Regions from separate parts of the Pseudoalteromonas sp. UBA6610 genome, predicted to be linked through region 1. Evidence: predicted binding sites of a transcription regulator. Region 1 holds the regulator's gene; each other region holds the start of a gene.
The links. Region 1 encodes sigma-54, which starts transcription at its own class of promoters, with help from an activator protein. Its sites were predicted from a motif close to GTTGGCACGNNNNTNGNNT; they were not measured.
Positions count from the first base shown of each region.

Region 2: the regulator sigma-54 is predicted to act here: its motif matches at 1,706-1,724, upstream of B4F91_RS12465 (ferritin-like domain-containing protein).
Region 3: the regulator sigma-54 is predicted to act here: its motif matches at 4,280-4,298, upstream of flgJ (flagellar assembly peptidoglycan hydrolase FlgJ).
Region 4: the regulator sigma-54 is predicted to act here: its motif matches at 3,492-3,510, upstream of B4F91_RS15710 (NarK family nitrate/nitrite MFS transporter).

Region 1 is NZ_DJHW01000097.1:11,577-17,356, forward strand. It holds gene B4F91_RS13095 (KpsF/GutQ family sugar-phosphate isomerase) at 1-46, shown strand, start outside; gene kdsC (3-deoxy-manno-octulosonate-8-phosphatase KdsC) at 47-598, shown strand; gene lptC (LPS export ABC transporter periplasmic protein LptC) at 595-1,149, shown strand; gene lptA (lipopolysaccharide transport periplasmic protein LptA) at 1,139-1,687, shown strand; gene lptB (LPS export ABC transporter ATP-binding protein) at 1,684-2,409, shown strand; gene B4F91_RS13120 (RNA polymerase factor sigma-54) at 2,479-3,978, shown strand; gene hpf (ribosome hibernation promoting factor) at 4,006-4,293, shown strand; gene B4F91_RS13130 (PTS sugar transporter subunit IIA) at 4,298-4,750, shown strand; gene rapZ (RNase adapter RapZ) at 4,770-5,615, shown strand; gene B4F91_RS13140 (HPr family phosphocarrier protein) at 5,656-5,780, shown strand, end outside.
Region 2 is NZ_DJHW01000094.1:3,051-8,830, reverse strand. It holds gene B4F91_RS12470 (TonB-dependent receptor plug domain-containing protein) at 1-918, shown strand, start outside; gene B4F91_RS12465 (ferritin-like domain-containing protein) at 1,221-1,664, opposite strand; gene B4F91_RS12460 (LysR family transcriptional regulator) at 1,838-2,776, opposite strand; gene aceK (bifunctional isocitrate dehydrogenase kinase/phosphatase) at 2,794-4,512, opposite strand; gene B4F91_RS12450 (hypothetical protein) at 4,713-5,192, opposite strand; gene B4F91_RS12445 (DUF3413 domain-containing protein) at 5,275-5,780, opposite strand, start outside.
Region 3 is NZ_DJHW01000061.1:13,013-18,792, forward strand. It holds gene flgE (flagellar hook protein FlgE) at 1-660, shown strand, start outside; gene B4F91_RS07845 (flagellar basal body rod protein FlgF) at 837-1,580, shown strand; gene flgG (flagellar basal-body rod protein FlgG) at 1,602-2,390, shown strand; gene flgH (flagellar basal body L-ring protein FlgH) at 2,411-3,094, shown strand; gene B4F91_RS07860 (flagellar basal body P-ring protein FlgI) at 3,106-4,200, shown strand; gene flgJ (flagellar assembly peptidoglycan hydrolase FlgJ) at 4,336-5,352, shown strand; gene flgK (flagellar hook-associated protein FlgK) at 5,354-5,780, shown strand, end outside.
Region 4 is NZ_DJHW01000116.1:26,829-32,608, reverse strand. It holds gene B4F91_RS15720 (alginate export family protein) at 1-164, opposite strand, end outside; gene B4F91_RS15715 (bifunctional protein-serine/threonine kinase/phosphatase) at 174-1,913, opposite strand; gene B4F91_RS15710 (NarK family nitrate/nitrite MFS transporter) at 1,927-3,396, opposite strand; gene B4F91_RS15705 (HesA/MoeB/ThiF family protein) at 3,683-4,441, shown strand; gene B4F91_RS15700 (ATP-binding cassette domain-containing protein) at 4,479-5,516, opposite strand; gene modB (molybdate ABC transporter permease subunit) at 5,509-5,780, opposite strand, start outside.

The sequences.
Region 1 (5,780 bases):
AGGCGCCTTAAATATGCAAGACCTCTTAAAAGCAGGAGTATTATAAATGCAATTTGAAGATCTCTATCAACCGCTAAGCGATGATGCCAAAGCACGCGCCAAAAAAGTAAAACTACTCATATGCGATATTGATGGTGTATTTTCTGATGGCCGAATTTACCTCGGTAACCAAGGCGAAGAATTAAAAGCATTTAATACAAAAGATGGTTTTGGCATTAAAGCGCTGATCAATAGCGGTTTTGAAGTTGCGGTCATTACGGGGCGTCACTCAAAGATAGTGCAAACTCGCATGAGCAGCTTAACCGTGCAGCACATTTATCAAGGCCAAGAAGACAAACTTATTGCTTATCAAGAACTCAAAAACACTTTAAAGTTAACTGATGAACAAATAGCCTACATTGGCGACGATGGCCCTGACATGCCAGTAATGGAGCGCGTTGGCTTTGCCGTTGCAGTAAACGATGCGCACCCGCTTATTAAGCGCTTATCGCATTACACTACGCAAATGCCTGGCGGCTTTGGCGCCGTTAGAGAGCTCACAGATTTACTTATGCTAGAGAACGGCATAGCGCTTACAACACAAGGCACCAGTTCATGAATGCAGCACGCGTTATACTCAGTGCGTTATTCATCGGCTGTATGGTTTGGCTTTGGTACCCTTATTTTACCCAAACCAATGTAGCGCCAGAGCAAGAACCTGAAGTAATTGCAAAGCCCGATTACACCGCTATAGAGCTTAAGCAAACAGCCTATGACGAGCAAGGCAAAATAAGCCATAAAGTCACTGCGGCTAAAATGGAGCTGTACCAACAGCTTGGTTTTACATTTTTTGAAAAACCTATTTTCACCTTGTATAACGAAAAGCAAACATGGCGAATAAATGCAGACGAAGCAACGCTTTACGAAGATAAACAACTTATTTTAGAAGGCAATGTGGTTGCTAAAAATTTAGTTGATAACGCCATGATAGATAACATCAATGCCGATAACATCGAAGTCGACATTAAAGCGCTAACAATGCGCTCTGAGCAGCCAGTGGTTGTCACTGGGCCTAATTTAAAAATTGTAGGTAAAGGCCTTGAAGCCGATTTAAAAACCGAAGTAATAAAACTAATTAACCATACGCGAACAATATATTATGACCAATAAACTCACTAAAATACTTATTATCCCATCGCTAATGCTTGCATTTAGCGCCTCTGCTGCTGAGCCTGCCGCTCAACCGCCAGCAAATCAAATTTCTATTAGTGCAGACCGTCAAGAAGGCCAACTTAAAGAAAACGTAGGTATTTTTGAAAAGAACGTCGAAATTGTGCATGGTAATCGCAAAATTACAGCCGACCGACTCGAAGTACATAAACGTGAAGACTTAGGGGATAACAAACAACTCCTTATTGCCACTGGCAGCCCAGCCTACTTCGAAGAAAAACAAGACGACGGTACCGTAATGAGTGCCAGCGCAAACGAAGTACGTTACGACGTAGCAAAGCGCTTTTTAACGCTTGTTGGCGATGCTGAAGTCGCACAAGCCGGTCAAAAAATTAATGCTAAAAGTATTACCTACGACATGCAGCAGCAGCTTATTAGCGCAGAAAAAGACGAAAACTCTACGGATCGTGTCCATACAATTTTAGTGCCTGTTGAAGCAAAAATTAAAGAAAAAACAGGTAACGAAGGTCAACCATGAGCACCTTAAAAGCAGAACTATTAGCAAAAAGCTATAAAGGCCGCCAAGTTGTAAAAAATGTAGGCCTTGAAGTGGAAGCCGGCAGCATTGTTGGCTTATTGGGCCCTAATGGCGCAGGTAAAACCACCACCTTTTACATGATTGTAGGGTTAGTACCTAGCGACAAAGGTAAAATTTCTATTGATGATAACGACATTACGTTATTACCTATGCACAGCCGCGCCCGCTTAGGCATTGGCTATTTGCCGCAAGAGTCATCAATATTTAGAAAGCTGACAGTTTATCAAAACTTAATGGCTATTTTAGAAACGCGTAAAGAGCTCAATAAAGCCGCACGAGAAGAAACGCTTAACAACTTACTTGATGAATTTAGTATTCAGCATATTCGCGATAGCCAAGGTATGGCGCTTTCTGGTGGTGAACGCCGCCGTGTAGAAATTGCCAGAGCACTGGCAGCAAACCCTAAATTTATTTTATTGGATGAGCCTTTTGCTGGTGTTGATCCGATTTCAGTGTTAGATATAAAGAAAATAATAGAGCATCTTAAAAACCGTGGCATTGGCGTATTAATTACCGATCACAATGTAAGAGAAACCCTTGATGTTTGTGAAAAAGCCTACATTGTTTCTCATGGGGAGCTAATTGCATCTGGCACCCCAGAACACGTATTAAATGACAAAACTGTACGCGATGTTTATTTAGGCGAGCAATTTAGGCTGTAACATTTAAGCCACACCTACAAGCATCTGCTAATATTAATTATAACAACATAAAAGGATTGTTAGAGATACATGAGGCAATCATTACAGCTGCGCATGGGCCAGCAACTTACAATGACTCCACAATTGCAACAAGCGATTCGCTTGCTGCAGCTCAGTACATTGGATCTCCAGCAAGAAATACAAGAAGCACTTGATAGCAACCCGCTATTAGAAGTAGAAGAGCAAGATTACACGGAAGAGTCGGCTGGAAAAAATGAACAAAAAGCAGATACGGATGATGTAACCGTAAGCGCATCGGCTGACGATACAACCAGCGAGTACGAGCAAGACAGTGGCGAAGCTTTAAATAAAGACACCGTTAGCGATGATATGGCAATGGATGTAACCTGGGATGAGTACATGAGCGCAGCCCCTGCTGCATCCTCAGGCCCAATGCCGGAAGATGAGTCTATTTATCAAGGTGCCTCTACTGAAACGCTACATGAGTATTTAATGTGGCAGCTTCAGCTTACTCCTTTTAGCCCAACTGACGAAGCCATTGCTATTGCCATTGTAGAAGCTGTAGATGACTCGGGTATTTTAACGCTAAGTTGCGAAGAAATTTTAGAGAGCTTTAACCAAGAAAACGATGACGAAGTTGAAGTTGAACTTGACGAAATAGAAGCCGTTTTAAAGCGTATTCAGTTATTTGACCCTGTAGGTATAGCCGCGCGCAGTTTACAAGAGTGCTTGTGTATTCAGCTAAACCAGTTTGATAAAGACACCCCTTTTATAGAACAAACTAAAATGATCTTAACCGATCACATTGATCTATTAGCGGCACGCGACTATCGTACATTAATGAAAAAGACTAAGCTTAAAGAAGACGAGCTTAAAGAGGTCATGACCCTAATACATACCCTCAACCCAAAACCAGCAGATACAATAGTAAGGGAAGAGTCTGAGTATGTAATACCGGATGTGTCGGTTAAAAAAATAAAAGGCCGCTGGGTGGTAGAGCTAAACCCAGATAGCATGCCAAAAATACGCGTAAATAGTCAGTACGCGGCTATGTCACGTACCGTAAAATCAAGTGGTGATAGCCAATTTATTCGCTCTCACTTACAAGAAGCTAAATGGTTTATAAAAAGCCTTGAAAGCAGAAACGACACGCTGCTTAAGGTAACTAACTGTATTGTAAAACAGCAACAGGCATTTTTTGAACATGGCCCCGAAGCCATGAAGCCAATGGTTTTAAACGATGTTGCTGAAATGGTAGAAATGCATGAATCGACAATTTCGCGTGTTACTACGCAAAAATATATGCATACGCCACGTGGTATTTTTGAGCTTAAGTATTTTTTCTCAAGCCACGTAAGCACTGAAAACGGCGGAGAGTGTTCATCAACCGCAATACGTGCCCTAATTAAAAAGCTAATTGCCGCGGAAAACTCAGCTAAACCATTGAGTGATAGTAAAATTGCGGATATATTGGCAGAGCAAGGAATTAAAGTAGCTAGACGCACAATAGCAAAATACCGTGAATCGCTAGCTATTCCACCGTCAAATCAGAGAAAGAGTTTGATATAAGACGTAAAAAACAAAGAGGAAATGCTTATGCAACTAAACCTAACTGGTCGTCACGTAGAAGTAACTGATTCACTTAGAGACTATGTAAATAATAAATTTGCAAAGCTAGAAAGGCACTCAGATCATATTAGCAATGTGCATGTCATTCTCGATGTAGAAAAACTCAACCAAAAAGCAGAAGCGACTATTCATGTAAGTGGCGCAGATTTATTTGCCTCAACAGAGCACCAAGATATGTATGCCGCTATAGACTCGTTGATTGACAAGCTCGATCGTCAAGTCATAAAACATAAAGAGAAGCTTGCTAGACACTAATATTATGAAATTAAGTACATTAGTATGCCAGGACTGCAGCAAAGCTGCGGTCCTTTTTAGTAGTAAAAAAAGAATTTTAGAGTTTATCAGTGAGCTTGCTCATGAAAAGCTCCCCTACTTACCACAACAAGATATTCTTAATGCGCTGGCAAGTAGAGAAAAGCTAGGCAGTACTGGTATTGGCCGGGGTATCGCCATTCCTCATGGCAGAATGGGTGGCGTAGAAGAGCCGCTGGCTTTAGTACTTGTTAGCGACACGCCTGTTAACTTTGACGCTATTGATAACTGCCCTGTTGATATTTTTGTTGCACTCATCGTACCAGATGGCGATAACCAACAGCACCTAAAGACTCTGGCAACCATAGCTGATAAACTGAGCAACAAAGAATTTTGTAAACAGCTGCGCAGTGCTAAAACCGATGCAGAGCTGTATCAAGTAATTGTTGATCAATCGTAGTAAATACTAAGGGCTATAAATGGAGTTAATTATCATAAGCGGCCGTTCTGGTTCAGGTAAGTCGGTTGCTTTACGCGTGGTTGAAGATTTAGGCTATTATTGCGTAGATAATATTCCGGTCAACTTACTGCCCTCTTTAGTGCGAAGTGTTTCAGATAACTATGACAAAATAGCCGTTAGTATAGATGTTCGTAATATCCCCAAAGAACAAGACGAATTTAACGATATTCTCGAGTACCTTCCTGACTTTGCTAAACCCACACTGTTTTATTTAGATAGTGATGATCAAACACTGATCAAACGTTTTTCAGAAACACGCAGATTACACCCTTTATCCATCGATTCGCTGCCGCTTGATTTAGCAATAAAAAAAGAAAAAGAACTGCTTGATGTACTCGTAACACGCGCTGACTTTATGCTTGATACCACCGATTTAAGTGTGCACCAATTAGCAGAGTCAATTCGCGAAAAAATACTGGGTAAAAAAGATAAGCAACTTATTGTAACGTTTGAATCGTTTGGCTTTAAACACGGCATACCTAAAGAAGCTGATTATGTTTTTGATGCTCGCTTTTTGCCAAACCCTCACTGGGAGCCTGAACTTAAACCGCTTACGGGCCTTGATCAACCAGTAAAAGATTTTTTGGCAAATCACAGCATAGTGCAAAAATTCACTTGGCAAATTCAAACCTTTGTACAAACTTGGTTGCCACACTTAGAGCGTAATAACCGTAGTTACCTCACTATTGCAATAGGCTGTACTGGTGGTCAACACCGCTCGGTTTATTTAGCGCAAGCCATTGGCGAGAGCTTTGCTATGACGCATCCGAATGTCAAAATTCGTCATCGTGAGCAAGAAAAGTAACCTTAAAATAATAACCTGTTCAGTTTAGGTATAGTAATTTATGCGCTGTGAAGACACATTTTTAATAAAAAATAAATTAGGCTTACACGCCAGAGCGGCAACGGTCCTTGCGCAATTAGCTGTGCAGTTTGATGCTAAAATCACCTTACACCAAGATGATAAAGA
Region 2 (5,780 bases), on a different contig from region 1:
AGAGCGCCATCAATGCAGCAATTGTATTTTAACAATATCAGCACGCAATTCGTTGTGGCTGAAGACGGCTCATTAGTTGCTGAAGAAGTAGGTACATTCAGAAACGATTCAACCCTTGCACAAAGTTTAGGTATTCCAAAACTTAAAGAAGAAAAATCGCAAAACCGTAGTTTAGGTATTGTCTACAACGTAACGGATAACATTAATGTTACTGTGGATTACTACTCAATTGATATTGACGACCGCATAGTAATTAGTAATCGTTTAGGCAAAGGGCTTTCTTCAAGCCTTGATGCTGCATTAATCAGTTCAGGTGCAGGTGCAGGGCAGTTTTTCTTAAATGGTGCAGATACCGAAACTTCGGGTATTGATTTTGTAGCTACTTGGAATACCGAGGGGTTAGGTGGCACGCTTGATTTTACTTTAGCAGCTAACTTTACTGAAACTGAGGTGGTATCGTTATTTACGCCATCGGGCTCAGGGCTTGAAACCGTACCTGTTGAAGATGTTTTCTCTGATCAAGAAATTTCAATTATTGAAGAGTGGCAACCAGAAGATCGCATCAACTTAAGTGCACTTTATCAGCGTGGTGATTGGACTGTAAACCTTTCACTCAACCGCTTTGGTGAATACACAGTAGAAGATGGCGGACGCCAAACCTACGGTGCAGAAATTTTAACTGACGTTAAAGTTAATTACTTCGTTACTGAAGATTTATCTGTAAATATTGGTGCAAATAACTTATTTGACGTGTACCCAGATAAAAACACCATTGGTAACTCACGCTCGGGCACAATTGTAGATTCAAATGGCAATACGATTGTAAGCAGCGATGGGGTATTTGAATACTCTCGCCGTTCAGCGCCATTTGGCTTTAATGGTGCTTATTACTATGTAGGCGCAGAATACCGTTTTTAATAAATAACACTCCCTTATGTTATTTAAGTTCAAAGGGCCGTTAGGCCCTTTTTTTGTATTTAGCCTTTTTAGCATTTATTTGTAAACCGCGATTTTTTATTGTGTTGCGCCTTACCTCAGCGTTAAATTATACCAATTCGCTTAATTAAACATTATTACGGATTGGTATACCCCCTGTATGGCTTTGATAATACTAAATGAGGCATTTTGGACTTGGCTATACATAGCAGGGTTTAAACTGGACGTTGAAATAATAAAAAACCCAGCGGCTAGGCTGGGTTTTAAATATATGCAATTGAAAATTAATGCTTTTGCATACGGCTCATTTCGGTGTGGCAGCTTTGCATCGTTAGCAAGGTTTTCGCTAAGGCTGCTTCACAGTCGGCTGGCTGTGGTTTATCCATCGCTGCTTTAATTTCTTCAAGTGTTTTATCTTCTACCTCTTCAAGCTCTTTAACGTATGTTTTATCGTTATGAGAACTAAACGTAGTAAGTAGGGCTGTGTAAGCTCTGCGTGCTTCTACAGCAAAAGAAGAGCCGTCTTCACGCTCACCTTTTTCGTTAACAGCATAAGGTTGTAAGCGCTCAACACTTACTTTTCGTGCGTCAATCATGCGTTGAAATAATGCGCCAATGGCTGGGTCTTCAACTTTCTCTTGCGCTTTTTGATAAAAATCAATGCCACTGTTCATTACTTGGATGATGTCAGTAATATGAGTTGCTTCTGTTCCTTGATGGGTATTCATAATGACCTCTCTTTACATGAATTTAAGTTTCATAGTAACCAAAGCAAAGGCCATTCCAATTTCATTTTAATTTTTAAACTATTGTAATTATTGATTATTTCTTTATTCAGCAAGCTGCAAGGCTATTTAAAATAAAACAACCTCGCAAATTTTACATGGCTTTTGTAATAAGGTTATTTAAGCTCATCCGCCACTTCGGCTACTTTTTGGCGTAACCAAATATGACTTGCATCGCGATGCAGTAAAGGGCTCCAAATCATATCTAGTTCAAAAGGTGGTATAGGAAATGGAGGCTCTAAAATTTTAAGGCCTGCATCATCTAAGTAAATATTGGCAGCCTTTGAGGGTAAGGTCGCCACTAAATTTTGCTCTTTTGCTAAATGAATGGCTACGTGGTAATTACGGGTAAACGTGGCAATATTTCGGTGTTTACCAAAATGGGCAAGTGCTTCATCTACCCAACCTAGCTTTTGTACATCTTTAGGGTCCATACCTACGCCAACCCCAAAGCCGGTTTTACTTACCCATATGTGGCGGGCTTTTAAATAGCTGTCTAGGCTAAAGTTTTCGATAATTGGGTTGTCGGCTTTTACTAAGCAGCAAAAGCTGTCTTTCCATATACGTTTATGATGAAAAGATTGCGGAAGGTTTTCAAAGCGGTTAATTGCCATATCCACTTTACCATTTTCAACATCATGAAATGTTACATCACTAGGCGTAAGTATATCTAGGGTTGTATCGGGCGCTTCTTCATGAAGTTTACTTAAAAGCTTTGGCGCTAATGTACTGGCTGCATAGTCACTGGCCATTATTCTAAATACACGTTTACTTTGGCTGGCTTCAAATTCGCGATTAGGTGCGAGGGTTTCTTCTAGGGTCATTAATATACCGCGAATAACCGGTTGCAGCTCTATAGCACGCTCTGTGGGGACCATACCTTCACTGGTACGTACCAAAATTGGATCGTTAAACAAGTTTCTTAAACGCTTAAGGCCGTTACTCATAGCTGGTTGAGTAATACTTAACTGGTTAGCGGCGCGGGTTACGTTACACTCACGTAATAGGGTGTCGAGGTAAACCAGCAAATTTAAATCTATTTTACTTATGTTCATTGTGTGTCCTTTAACGCTTACCAGTGATGAATAAAGCGTTGTGCTGTCGGGTATGGGTATATGTGACTAACATGACCCTTTTTTATATTTTGCTGAGCTTGCTTCCAAAAACTAACATCAACAAGCTCGGGGTGTGTACTGAGCAAAAACTGTTTGTACTTTGGGTTTGGCATAACAAAGGTACAAAGTTGCTCAGGAAAAACATCTTGCGGCGCAACTGAGTAACTTTGTTCATCAGTTAAGTAATCATCATAGCTTTTGGCCTTAGGTAACGCCCTAAAGTTCATATCTGTTAAGTATTGAACCTCATCGTAGTCGTAAAAAATAATGCGCTTGTGTTTGCTTACCCCAAAGTTTTTAAGCAGCATATCGCCTGGGAATATATTTACCGCAATCATTTCTTTAAGTGCTTGGCCGTACTCTTCTATTGCATCGGCAGCACTTTCTTCGCTGGCGTTTTCTAAAAATAAATTAAGCGGTGTCATGCGCCTTTCAATATATAAATGCTTGATAATAAGCCACGGGCCTTCAATTACCATAGATGAGCCAATGGTTTTGTGTAGCTGCGCCAGTAAATTACTATCAAAGCGTGCCAAAGGAAATACGACGTTAGAGTATTCTATGGTATCGGCCATGCGGCCAACCCGATCATGGCTTTTTACCAGTTGATAGCGTTTAAGCACGGTCTCGCGGCCAAACGGTTTGCTTTCGCCAAACTTATCTTTAATTACTTTAAATACATAGCCAAAAGAGGGCAGCGTAAATACCATCATCACCATGCCTGGTGTGCCTGGCGCTATAATAAAGTTATCGTCTGAGTGAGACAAGTGATGTAAAAATTCACGGTAAAACTCAGTCTTACCTTGTTTATGAAACCCAATGGCATTATAAAGCTCAGCGAGTGTTTTATTAGGCATAAGTTGATTTAAAAACCGCACCATGGCTGAGGGCGCATGGGTTTCAACCATAAAATAAGCGCGTGCAAAGCCAAAAATAACCCGCATTTGCGATGATTTGGTTAATAGCGCATCAAGGTATAAGCCTTTATCTTCGTGATGAAGTACCGCAATAATAAAAGGCTGCACACCGCTTTGAGAGACCACACGGCCGACTATGTAAGCTGCTTTGTTACGATAAAAAGGCGCGTGCAAAATATCAAAGCGCATTTGCCAAGGCTGGTGGTGAGTGTCGGGTGCTTGTTTGTAAAATGCCTTTACGAGCAAACGTATATCCCGCTCTAAATTTACAAACGGGGCTTTAAAATCAAAATGCTCAATAATACGCTTTATTGTGGGCTTTAAACCATCCACCACTGGAAAGTAGCTGCGGTACTCTGCCTCAACAGGAATGGCAGGGGCATCTTTTAATGTGGCTTGTACAAATATAAAGTCGTTATGAAAATAGCTTCTGTGGTACAAACGGCAAAATACTGAGTTATAAAATGTTTCGGCAAGTTCAGCTTGAGGATGAAAGCATAAAAAGCGTTGGTACAGTATTTTTACTTCAAGCCAAAGCTGCTCATTTAATTGCTCAGTTAACTGTGCTTGTTTTAATGCTTTAGTGGTTTCGTTTACTCTGTCGTCGTAGTAACTAATACGCAGTTTACTAATTTCATTAATTTGCTGCCAATCGCGCTTTGCAAAGGCAAGCGGGGCTTGGGCGGTGGTTTTTTGAAACAGCTGATAATGCTTTTTAAAACCCGTTAAAATTAATTCAGCTATGTGGCGTGGCTGCATAAACACTCCTTAAAAAAGTGTATATAACGATTTTAGTACAGCATTTATAAATGTTAGTGGTGCTGTAGTGTTATACACGTTAGAGCTTTAACTCTATGGTTGTTAAGGTTATGTTATTTTAAGTTTAAAACCAAGATAAATATTCTCAGTTTTTATACTTTTAGATTAAAGCATAATTGAGTGTGATGGCAAAAGCTAAGTTATTGGTAGGAGGCTATTTTTTTCTCTAACTTTTTAATGCGCTTTTCAATTTCGGTGGTTTGCTTTTTATGATCTTTATTTATTATTTTTAATTGCTTGGTAATATCTTTGCTAATTAACTTTTTGTCCTCGTCATCTAAAATACGGTTGAGGCGCTGTTGTTGGTTGTATTCTGCGCGGTCTTTTTTACGTTTTATAATCGCTAATTTATTAGTATTACTTCTCAGCTCAGCTTGCAGGTCAAGCACAATCCGTTCGCGCTCTAATGCGTTTAGCTCTTTTGTGTAATCTTGTGCCGGTGCAGTATTAATTCCCGATACTGTATTAATTGTGTAGGCGGTAGCGTTATCGTTACAAGGGAATTGCGAAAAGATAGTGCCGTTTTTTGTCACGCATTTATAGTAAGTTGTGGCATTTTGCGCTTGAAGAGAAAGTGGGCATACCATTACTGCGCATAAAAAAAGTGTGTGTTTTTGCATTAATTTCATCCCTGAGCGTTTACTATGATTTAGTAAATATAACCTAGCTTGGTGTTATAGCAAGCTAGGTTAAGGGATAGGGCTATTGTGTGTAGGTTTTTAGCTTTTTAATACTTTGTACTAAAAACGGGATATCGAGGCTTTGCTCAATAGAAAAACCTTCAGCGGCAGATATATTTTTATAGTTACCGTCTGAATCTATTAGCGTAATTCTATCTTTTTTGTAAGCAATAACTACGCCTTGCGAGTAATTCACGCCAGTGTCCGTTTTTTTCTTATACAGGTTTTCACCTAGCATGGTTTGTTTAACCACAGACTTACAGTTTAAGTATTGGCCTACACTGGTTGCAATAATATCACTGGGTTGAATAAGTCCATCTACCTTGGCTATTCGCTTATCTGAGCTGTATAACACCGATGATGTAACTACTTCCGAGCTATTATTAGCTAAGCTAAACGCAAAAATATGGGTGTCGTCACTGCGAGGAGACGGATTATCTTCACCTTTAATGATTTTAATTGCACTGTTTGAATGAGCTTGATCGTTTATAAAGCTTAGCTTTTCAATTCCAGCAAGCTCTATGCTTC
Region 3 (5,780 bases), on a different contig from region 1:
GGTACATCTGGTGCAGAGCAAACAACTACACCATATACACCTATTACCACACTTGGTTTTGATTCTAGCGGTTTACCCGCCACAACAGATGGTGTAGCAAATACTAACGCCACCACGTTTGATGAAATTAATTTACCGGCAGGTGCAGGTACTGGTTTATCGTCAATGCTTGATAACGGCGCAACATTCCCAAGTACAGGTATTGAGCTAAACTGGCGTGATGAAAACAATACCGCAGGGCGTATTCCAACTCAGTATTCAAGTGGTTTTGAAGTAAAAGCACTTGACCAAGATGGCTCTACAGTGGGTCGTTTAGCGGGTATTGATATTGGCACAGATGGTAAAATTGTTGCCTCATACAGTAATGGTGATTCAACCTACTTAGGCCAAGTTGCTATGGTACGCTTTCCAAACTCTCAAGGCTTATCACAAGTAGGTGATACCAGTTGGAAGCAAAGTATTGACTCTGGTGAGCCAGTAGCCGGTGAAGCAGGCTCGGGTACTTTTGGTAGTATTAACTCATCTGCGCTTGAGCAATCAAATACCAACTTAACAAACGAATTAGTTGATTTGATTACCGCTCAACGCAACTACCAAGCAAACTCACGAGCGCTTGAAGTTAACTCAACGATTCAGCAAAGTATTTTGCAGATTCGATAAGTTAATCTTATTTTTGGTTAAAATTCTAAGGCTGCATTTTTGCAGCCTTTTTTGTAGCTGTGTGGCTAAAATTAGCGGAGCTGAACCGCTCACCACCTTCCTAATATTGCGTCAAATTTAATCTGGCATCTATTTTGCATTTATCAACTCAGAGATTTTTTATGTGAGTCGATGTTATGGACAAAATGGTCTACATTGCAGCCTCTGGCGCTAAGCAAAGCCTACAAGGGCTTGCACTTAAAGCCAATAATTTGGCAAACGCAAACACCACAGGCTTTAAAGCTGACTTTGCGCAAGCGCGCTCTATGCAAGCATTTGGCGAGGGCTTGCCTACCCGAGTGTTTTCAATGCAAGAGCGACCAGGTTCTAACATGACCTCTGGCGGCATAATCGAAACAGGGCGAGATTTAGATATTGCCATGAGCGATAACGCCTGGCTTGCGGTTCAAGATGACTCAGGAAACGAAGCATATACAAAAGTAGGCACGCTAAACATTACTGCGCAAGGTATGTTGGTAACAAGTCATGGTCGTCAAGTTATTGGCGAAGGTGGCCCCGTAATTTTACCGGTTCCTATTGAAAAAATAAGTTTTAGTGAAGATGGTGCCATACAGGTTCGCCCCCAAGGCGCGCCTGCAAATTTTTTAGAAGAAGTAGACACGCTGCGCGTTGTTGAAGGAAACAGCAGAGAGCTTGAAAAAGGCAACGATGGTTTATTTAGACCTGTACCAGGGCAAACCGTCGATACCTCTGCAAATGTAAAAGTGTTAAGTGGTGCACTGGAAATGTCTAACGTTAATCCAGTTCACGAAATGGTCGATATGATCAACCACCAACGTCAATTTGAGTTACAAGTAAAACTAATGAAAACAGCTGAAGAGATTGACGAACGTCAAGATCAGTTGATGCGCATAGTTTAACTTTAAAATGAGGGCATACTTATGAATCCTGCATTGTGGATAAGTAAAACAGGGCTAGACGCTCAACAAACTGATATTTCAGTTATTTCAAATAACTTGGCGAATGCCAGTACCGTAGGTTACAAAAAAAGCCGCGCTATTTTTGAAGATTTATTGTATCAAAACATCAACCAACCTGGCGGGCGCTCATCACAAGATACCGAGCTGCCATCTGGCCTAATGCTAGGTGCGGGTGCAAAAGTGGTTGCTAACCAAAAAGAGTTTACGCAAGGTAATATGCTCACCACCGAAAACTCACTCGATTGGATGATTTCAGGCGAAGGTTTTTTTGAAGTGCTGCAACCCGATGGCAATATTGCGTATTCGCGTAATGGGCAATTTACTACCGATGAAGACGGCCGCATTGTTACCTCAGGTGCAGGTTTTGTTGTTCAGCCCGAAATGAATGTTCCCGATGATGCGCAATCAATTACAGTTTCTCAAGATGGTGAAGTATCTGTACGCGTTGCAGGGCAAGCCGATAACGTGGTGATTGGCCAGCTAACAATAAGTGACTTTATTAATCCATCGGGTCTTGAGCCAATTGGTCAAAACCTTTACACCGAAACCGCAGTTAGTGGGGCGCCTGTTCAAGGTAATCCAGGCGTAGAAGGCTTAGGAACTATTATTCAAGGCTCGCTTGAAACATCAAACGTTAATGTAACGGAAGAATTGGTTAACCTTATCGAAACTCAACGTGTTTACGAAATGAACTCAAAAGTAATCTCGGCCGTTGACGAAATGATGAGCTACATCAATCAACAGTTATAACCGTGCACAAGGGGATAGTTATGCGTAATGTTATTTTATTTGCAGCAGGCACCTTATTTTTAAGTGGCTGTGTTTCTACGCAAAATAGTGAAGTGGTTCAAGATGACCCCTACTACGCACCCATGTACCCAGAGCCTGTAGCAGAGCCTGTTGTTGCAACGGGTTCGTTGTTTAACACCAATACATTTAATGATTTGTATTCAGACAAAAAAGCACTTAGAACCGGCGATATAATTACCGTTAAGCTTGAAGAGTCAACACAAGCTACAAAAGCCGCTAAAACCGAAACCGATAAAGAAACCGAAGCCAGCCTAGACCCCGTTATTGGGTTAGGTGGTTTACCAGTCAATATAGGTGGCGACAGTATTCAGTTTGGCATTGGTAGTGATTCATCATTTACCGGTGACTCTAAATCAAATCAGTCAAACAGCTTAGTGGGCGACATCTCGGTGAATGTTATGCGTGTTTTACCCAATGGTAACTTAGTTATTCGTGGTGAAAAATGGCTAACACTTAACACCGGCGAAGAGTTTATTAGGCTCGAAGGCCTTGTACGTCCGCAAGATGTAAGCGCCGATAACACGGTTGAGTCGAATAGAATTGCCAATGCCCGAATTCAATATTCAGGTAAAGGACAAACACAAGAAGCGCAAAGCCCAGGGTGGTTAACACGTTTCTTTAGTAGCTCGTTATTTCCGTTTTAGAGGATAGTAGTATGAATAGCATTAAAGCGTTTATTTTGATCATACTGCTAGGCTGGCAATTTTCTGCCAGCGCCGAGCGTATAAAAGATGTCTCTATGGTTGAAGGTGTACGTGCCAACCAATTGGTAGGCTATGGTTTAGTGGTGGGGCTACCTGGTACAGGGGAGCAAAACTCTTACACACAACAAAGTTTTAGAGGCATGCTAAACAGTTTTGGTATTACGCTGCCTTCAACACAAAGCCCTAAAATTAAAAACGTAGCAGCAGTGGCAGTCCACGCTGAGCTTCCGCCGTTTAGAAAGCCGGGTCAAACAATTGATATTACGGTATCTTCTATTGGCAGTGCAGGCAGTTTACGTGGCGGCACCTTGTTACAAACTTTCTTAAAAGGGGTGGATGGAAACGTATACGCCATAGCACAAGGTAGCCTAATTGTGGGTGGTTTAGGAGCACAAGGGCTAGATGGCAGTAAAGTGGTCATTAACACCCCGACAGTTGGCCGCGTACCTAATGGAGCCACTGTTGAGCGCGAAGTTAAAAGCCCTTTTATGCAAGGCGACTACATTACTTTTAACTTAAACCGCCCTGACTTTACAACGGCAAAACGTTTAGAAGCAACAATTAACAATTTGGTAGGCCCTAATAGTGCACAAGCTATTGACGCTGCCTCAGTACGCGTTATTGCGCCACGTGATGCATCGCAACGAGTGTCTTATTTATCAACGCTTGAAAACCTAGAGTTTAAGCCTGCTGATACCTCAGCCAAGATTATTGTTAATTCACGTACGGGAACGATTGTCATTGGCAAAAATGTGAAGCTCCAGCCTGCGGCAATAACCCATGGCGGCCTAACAGTCACAATTGCTGAACAGCAAAATGTAACGCAGCCTAATCCGTTAGCAGAAGGCGAAACCGTTGTTACACAGCAAAGTATTATTGACGTTAATCAAGATGATTCTCGTGCGTTTGTATTTAACCCCGGCGTTAGCTTAGATGACTTAGTGCGTGCTATAAATGAAGTAGGCGCAGCACCTGGAGACCTAATGGCTATTTTAGAAGCGCTTAAAGAAGCGGGTGCAATTAACGGACAGCTTGTTGTTATTTAATTGTTTTTAAGAATGTTTACCCTTCCAAATAAATCTTAAGTACTCAAAAGGTACTTAAGCTTTTTACTGTTTACCTTTCTTTGGCTCAATTTTTGCATTTCTTAAAGCATTATTCATTTTTGTGTCAAAAAGCTGATGGAAACAAATCACCTCGATAAGCAAAACTTTTTTGATTTAAGTAATCTTAATACTTTACGTCAAGACGCTTTAAACAGCGGTGATGCATCTACTGATGCCTCTAAAGCGGCGCTAAAAAAAGCAGCGGCACAATTTGAAGCTATTTTTACCCAAATGCTTCTAAAAGGGATGCGTAAAGCCAACGAAGCATTTGAAGATGAAGACAGTCCGTTTAACTCTAGCAGCGTAAAGTTTTTTGAAGAAATGCACGATCAGCAGCTCTCTTCTGAGCTTTCATCAAATGGGTCTTTAGGTTTGGCTGATTTAATTGTTCAGCAGCTCTCACCAGAGGCTGAGAACTTTATGCCTGGCTCCGTATTAAGAACTACTAACGACTTTATGAGTGATAAACGCGCAGGCTCTGAACTGCCGCACGAAAAGGTGCACAGTGAAAAGCAAGCAAATAAAGATGACTTAGTAGTCAGCAGTGCGGCAACACAAACTAAAACCACAACACAGCCTACACAGCAGTCGTCATTTGATAATGCTGAAGAGTTTGTTAGTGCAGTGTGGGAGCATGCTAAAACAGCGGCCGAAAAAATTGGTTTAAACCCTGCAGTAATGGTGGCCCAAGCGGCACTTGAGACGGGTTGGGGTAAGCATATTATTAATAAAAGCGACGGGAATAGCTCAAATAACCTGTTCAATATTAAATCAGATAAAAGCTGGGAAGGCGATAAAGCAAGTAAAGTAACGCTTGAATTTGAGCAAGGTACCCCTGTTAAAAAGCAAGCAAGTTTTAGAGCTTACGATTCTATAAAAGAAAGCGTGAACGACTTTGTCGATTTTTTAACGCAAAACCCACGCTACGAAGAAGCATTACAAAAAACAGCACAGCCAAACGAATTTTTAGATTCGCTACAAAAAGCAGGCTATGCAACCGATCCTAATTACGCGAGTAAAATAAAAAAAGTGCTAAATAGCAGTGAGCTTAAAAATATTGCAACAAGCGCGTTTACCCAAGGAGTGAAGTAATATGTCGTTTAGTTTATTAAATATTGCCAGTGCTGGGGTGCGTTCAAGCTCTGAGCTGTTGCAAACGACCAGTAAAAACATCACCAATGTAAATACAGAAGGCTACGTACGTGAGCGCACTGAATTTACCACGATGGTTGATAACCAAGTAGGTCGCGGCGAAACATACAGGTTATTGAACGAGTTTGCCCAGTCGCAGTTAAACCGCGACACGTCAAATAAATCGTTTTTTGATCAATTTGTAACAGAAGCCAACCGTGTTGATACTATTTTTTCAGAAGAGTCTAATAACTTATCAACGGGTATAAATTCATTATTTAATAACGTGCAAGAGGCGCTAAACCAGCCGTCTTCAACAGTTGCTCGCTCATTAGTAATGACCGATGCGCAAAGTTTAGTTGATCAAATGGATAGGCTTTCGGGTATCG
Region 4 (5,780 bases), on a different contig from region 1:
GTACGCAGCGTTAAGCTACTGGCATCTTTTAGTCCGTTATCTTGCTCTGCACTTTCATAACGCAACCTAAAATTAAGGTCGGTTTGCGCTGCAACACTAATAGAAGGCGCAGCAATGCACCCTATCATTAAAATAATAGGTAAGTTATTTTTATAATTTAACATCTTGGTCTCTTAGTTTTTAATTATGAGCACGCACAATAAAATGATAAATAAACACAGCGAAATGCTCTTCCAGAGTAATACTGGATCGCGTTTCATTATTGAAATTTTGTTGGCTGAGCTCTGTAAATGTGGATTAGGTTTACTAATATCTGTTAAAAACTCAGAAAATGCGTGGTATCTGAGCGCTGGTTTTGGCGCAAGTGCTTTCATTAAAGCCTGATCTAACCAAAAGGGTATATCGGCTCGGTACTTGCGAATACTTGTGTATTGCCAGTGGCTGTAATCAATAGGGGTATGACTTGCCGGTAATGTTTTATAAGGCAGCTTCAAGCACAATAACTCATAAGCAATCACCCCAAGCGAAAACATATCGCTTTTAAAATCGGCATGCAGCGAAATAAGTGTTTCAGGAGCCGTATAATCTATAGTCCCTTGCGGGCAGTCATCGGCTATTTGCTTAACCGACTCATCCATAGCCGCAACACTTACAGTACCGTAATCAATTAACGTAACTTTACCGTGAGCATCTATCATCACGTTATCGAGCTTTAAATCACGATGTACCATATCTAATCGCTGAAATGCCCTTAGCGCATGCACTATTTGCTCTACAATACTGCGCACTTGAGCTATTTCTAAATAAGGGACGTCGTGCTTATAGTCACTGAGGGTTTGTCCGTCCATGTACTCACAAATATGATATAAAAATCGGCTTTGCGATTGCGTATTTAAAACCTTCATTACATTAGGATGATTAATACGTTGCCCTACCCACCCTTCGCGTATAAAGCCTTGAAGGTAATGTATATCGTCTTCAAAATTAACCGAAGGTGCCTTTAATACAACGGGGGGTGCATCAGGTGCTTGCTGTACCAAATAAATGTGCGATCGGCTGCTTTCGTTGATTTTACGAATAACCGTATATCCATCAATTATTTGGCCAACCTCTAATGCGGGTGGTATTTTTCGCTGCGTTAACGATTGATAAAGCTCATCTAGATTTTGCTGCGCAATGCTATTTACCTTCACTAATAAACAACTCACATTATCATCACTGCCTTGTGCTATAGCGCGTGAGGTAATGGCCTTTGCTGCCTGCTCTAAGTTGTTATGGGCGTTTATTTCGTTGGCAATTTCACTATAGGGCAATACATCATGCACACCATCGCAAGTCAGTATGTAAATATCACCGGCTTTTAGGTCAACTTCGTAAACATCAATTTCTTGATGTGACTGCGCGCCTAAAGCACGAGTGAGCGTATCATTTACTTTATGATCCCGCGTTATCGCTTCCATTTGATTATCGCGTAAACGCGTAATGCGAGTATCGCCTAAATGAAATATATACCCCGTAGCTGATTTTAATATAAGCGCCGTAAAGGTGGTCATCCAATCTGCTTGGCGTTGCCCTAAGTGGTTATAGTTAACTGATTGCGAATATAACCACTGATTTAAGCTAGCTAAAACCTTAGAAACCGATTTTTTGACCGCCCAACTGTCGGGTGTATTTAAATACTCATTTATAAAATGAGTAACACTGAGCTGCGATGCTTGTTTGGCATTTTTAGCTGATGAACACCCATCCGCTAAGCACGCAATAGCGCCTTTTGTTTCTTGTTGTTCGTGCTCAGTATTTAAAGCAGCAAACGCATCTTGATTTTCATCTTTTATGCCCGCGGCACTGTGCCCACCAAAAGAAACATCTAGCGTATTATTACGAACTTGAGCGTGTTGGGTTTCATCAAACATGGTTAACGCTGCCTTAAGTCACTGAAATAAGTTCAACAGAGCCATCTTCGTTTACTTCTGTGATGTGCCCATCTGGCTCTTTCATGAAAAATAACGCCCCTAAACCTAACAATGCACTGGCAGCAATAATCATAAAGAAAGTTTGGTAATCCACTAATGAGAGCGCCGTTAAATACACCACCGCGCCAACGTTACCGTAAGCGCCTGTCATACCTGCAATTTGCCCTGTTAAGCGGCGTTTGATAAGTGGCACAGCAGCAAAAACCGCTCCCTCACCAGCTTGCACAAAGAACGAACACGCCATGGCAGCAGCTACTGCAAGCCAAAGTGGCCAGCTAGCGTCAACTAAGCCCATAACAAAGTAGCCAACAGCTAACCCTGAGGTAAGGACAATAAGTGTTTTACGACGGCCCATTCTATCTGAGATCCAACCACCACCCGGGCGCGAGGCTAAATTCATAAACGCATAGGCAGAGGCCAGTAAACCTGCGTACACCATATCGAGGCCAAATACTTCCATGAAAAATAATGGCAGCATAGATACAACGGCCAGCTCTGAGCCAAAGGTGGTAAAATATAAAATATTAAGTACAGCTACTTGTTTAAATTCGTAGCGGTGTGATTCTGGCACGGGTTGTTTAAAGATATGTCCGTTTATATCAAAGGTTTTATATACCTCGTAGGCGTATAACAGCACTAAAAATGCATAAACGGCTAAAACAAAATTGGCAGAAATTAAATTAGCGCCTGTAGGAGACAACTTCCAAGTAAGCAAAGCCAGTGCGCCATACATAGGTAATTTCATAATAAGCAATAATACAAAGTCACTTTTGCTGGTTACTTCCATTGCGCCTACTTTTTTAGGCTTAAAGTACGTCCCCCCTTTTGGTGTATCGGTTACGTTTATGTACCAAATAACACCAAAAATAACGCTAAGTACGCCTGTTAAACCAATGGCATAGCGCCAGCCATCGTCACCGCCAAACATAAGCGCTAATACAGGTAGTAACATGGCAGCGGCAGCCGAGCCAAAATTACCCCAGCCACCATAAATACCTTCTGCTGTACCAAGCTCGTTTGCCGGGAACCACTCGCTCACCATACGAATGCCCACTACAAAGCCTGCTCCAATAAAGCCTAGTGCAAAACGCGCGATAGCGGCTTGCTCAAATGTAGTGGCCATAGCAAACATAAAACACGGTATGCTACATAAAATAAGTAAAGCGGCATAAACAATACGCGGGCCAAACTTATCTGTCAGCATGCCAACAACAACACGCGCGGGAATGGTTAAGGCCACATTTAAAATGAGCAGCGTTTTTACCTGTGCCATAGTTATACCTAGCGAGCCCGCTATTGCCCCTAATAATGGAGCATGGTTAAACCATACAAAAAAAGAGATAAAAAACACCATCCAGCTTAAATGTAGTATTTTCATTTTTCCGCTAAACGATATGAGATTAAACCCAGAACTCGGTTGCATGTTTTTTTCCTTGTAACGATTATTATTTTAAGCAGTGAGTACGACTTTGGTAGTAATAACACTGCGACGATTGTTAAATTAACGTTAACCGCCTTCAGCAATTACTAAGCCAACAATTAATAGGTAGGTTTTTCAGTTACTTATATTTTTGGGAATTAATATTTATTTCGCTTTGCACTATTTAAGCAGCTTTGTTGGGCGTAAACAGTGCAAAGAATTTTTAAGCTTTACTTGCTCTAGGTTTTAACTAATTGGTATTGTTAAAAAAAATTATGAGAACTCATTAATGCAAAAACCCCCTTTAACGTATCAGCAGCAATTACGCTATTCTCGCCATATTATGCTTCCTCAGCTAGATATAGATGGACAAGAAAAAATATGGCAAAGTCATGCTCTTATTGTGGGGTTAGGTGGATTAGGCTGCCCAGTTGCGCAGTACTTAGCGGCATCGGGCGTAGGTACGTTAACGCTTGTAGATAACGATGTGGTTGATGCAACTAACTTGCAAAGGCAGGTGCTCTATAAACAAAGTGATGTTGGGTGCTTAAAAACCCACAGTGCAAAAAAACAGTTAACTCAGTTAAATGATGAAATAGAGATCCACACTATTGATGAATTTTTAAATGAAAATTCGCACCTTGAACAACTACTTAGCAAAGTAGATGTAGTTATTGACTGCACTGATAACTTAGCAACACGTAATTTGCTCAACAGCGCCTGCTATAACACCCGTACGCCCTTGGTTTCTGGCTCTGCCATAAGGTTAGAGGGACAAGTAGCTTGCTTTACAATGGCGCCTAATAGCCATTGCTACGGGTGTGTGTCACAGCTTTTTGGCGAACAAACTCAAAGCTGTTCAGAGTCAGGCGTGCTCTCTCCTATTGTAGGGCTTATTGGCAGTATTCAAGCGACTGAAGCACTTAAAATTATTGCAGGACTGCCTAGTAAACTCACCGAGCAGCTATTACTTGTAGATGGTTTGAGTATGGAGTTTAACCGTTTTAACATTGTTAAAAATAAGCACTGCCCTGTTTGCAGCGCTTAATTTAGTACATGGTAAATACATGACTGCTTTTTAGAGCCTAATTTAGCGTTTCTACGTTATTTATTGTCAAATAAATCTGCTCGCCTAGGCTTACAGCGCTTTGCTGCCATTGCCTTTTAGACACCGCGCAATACAGTAATTGCGTATCTACATTAACAGTTAGCAACCATTGCTCATCAAGCTGCTGGGCATTTTCAAGTATACCTATTAGCACGTTTGCACTGCTCTCGTTAATTGGTTTTACTTTGTTGTAGGTTATTTGGCTGCTTTCTATAATTAACTTATGGTTTTGTTTTACCAGCGAAGGCACTGCATATAAATGCTGTTGGCTATTACTAAGAGTAAGCTGGTAAAGACCAAAAGCCTCATTAAATTCAGGCTTACTATAACTAAGTATACTGAGCGGCGTTTGGCTCTTATTTGTATAAATACTTTGCACCACTTCTTGTGTTGCACCGCACTGGAGCACGCTGCCTTTCGCTATATGAAGTAATGTATCGCTGCAATAAAGTAGCTCTTTTAAAGAGTGGCTAACAATAATAAATTTAATACCATGGGATTTATTAAGTTGCTGAATAGCCCCCAACATAGTAAAACGCGTTGACCAATCTAAGGCGCTAAATGGCTCATCAAGTAAAACAACAGATTGCCCACTTAGTAGTGTTCTTGCAAAAATTACGCGCTGGCTCTCCCCGCCCGAAAGCCCCGACACATCACGATTTAGTAATGGGTTTAATGCTAATAAATCAATTACCTGATCAGGCGTTAGGTTGTTACTTTTATTTTTACAATGCTTGTGAGTAAACAGTAAATTACCCATCACATTTAAATGTGGAAATAACGGGCACGACTGCAGCTGTAAAGTAAGTAGGCGTTTATCGGGCCTTAAATGGGTAATATTATGATTATTTATACACACATTTTGCGCCGTAGTAAGCCCTGCTATCGCCTGTAATAAGCTCGATTTGCCAGAGCCCGAAGGGCCAAACACCCCTAAAATATCAAATTGATTTATAGCTAAATCAACATGTAATTCAAAATCGTCCAAACGTTGATGACATTGTATTTTAAGCACGATTAGCAGCTCCGTTTATCACGGTTTTATTAAATTTAAACAACAATACTAAACACGCAAACGAGATTGCTAGCAATACCAACGACAATTGGTGCGCTGCCCCATAATTAAGCGACTCTACATGGTCGTACAATGCAATAGACACCACTTGGGTTTCGCCTTGTATATTGCCACCAATCATTAGCACTAAACCAAATTCTCCTAATGTATGAGCAAAGCCCAGTGCAAAGGCACTACCTATGCTTGGCTTTAATAGCGGTAACG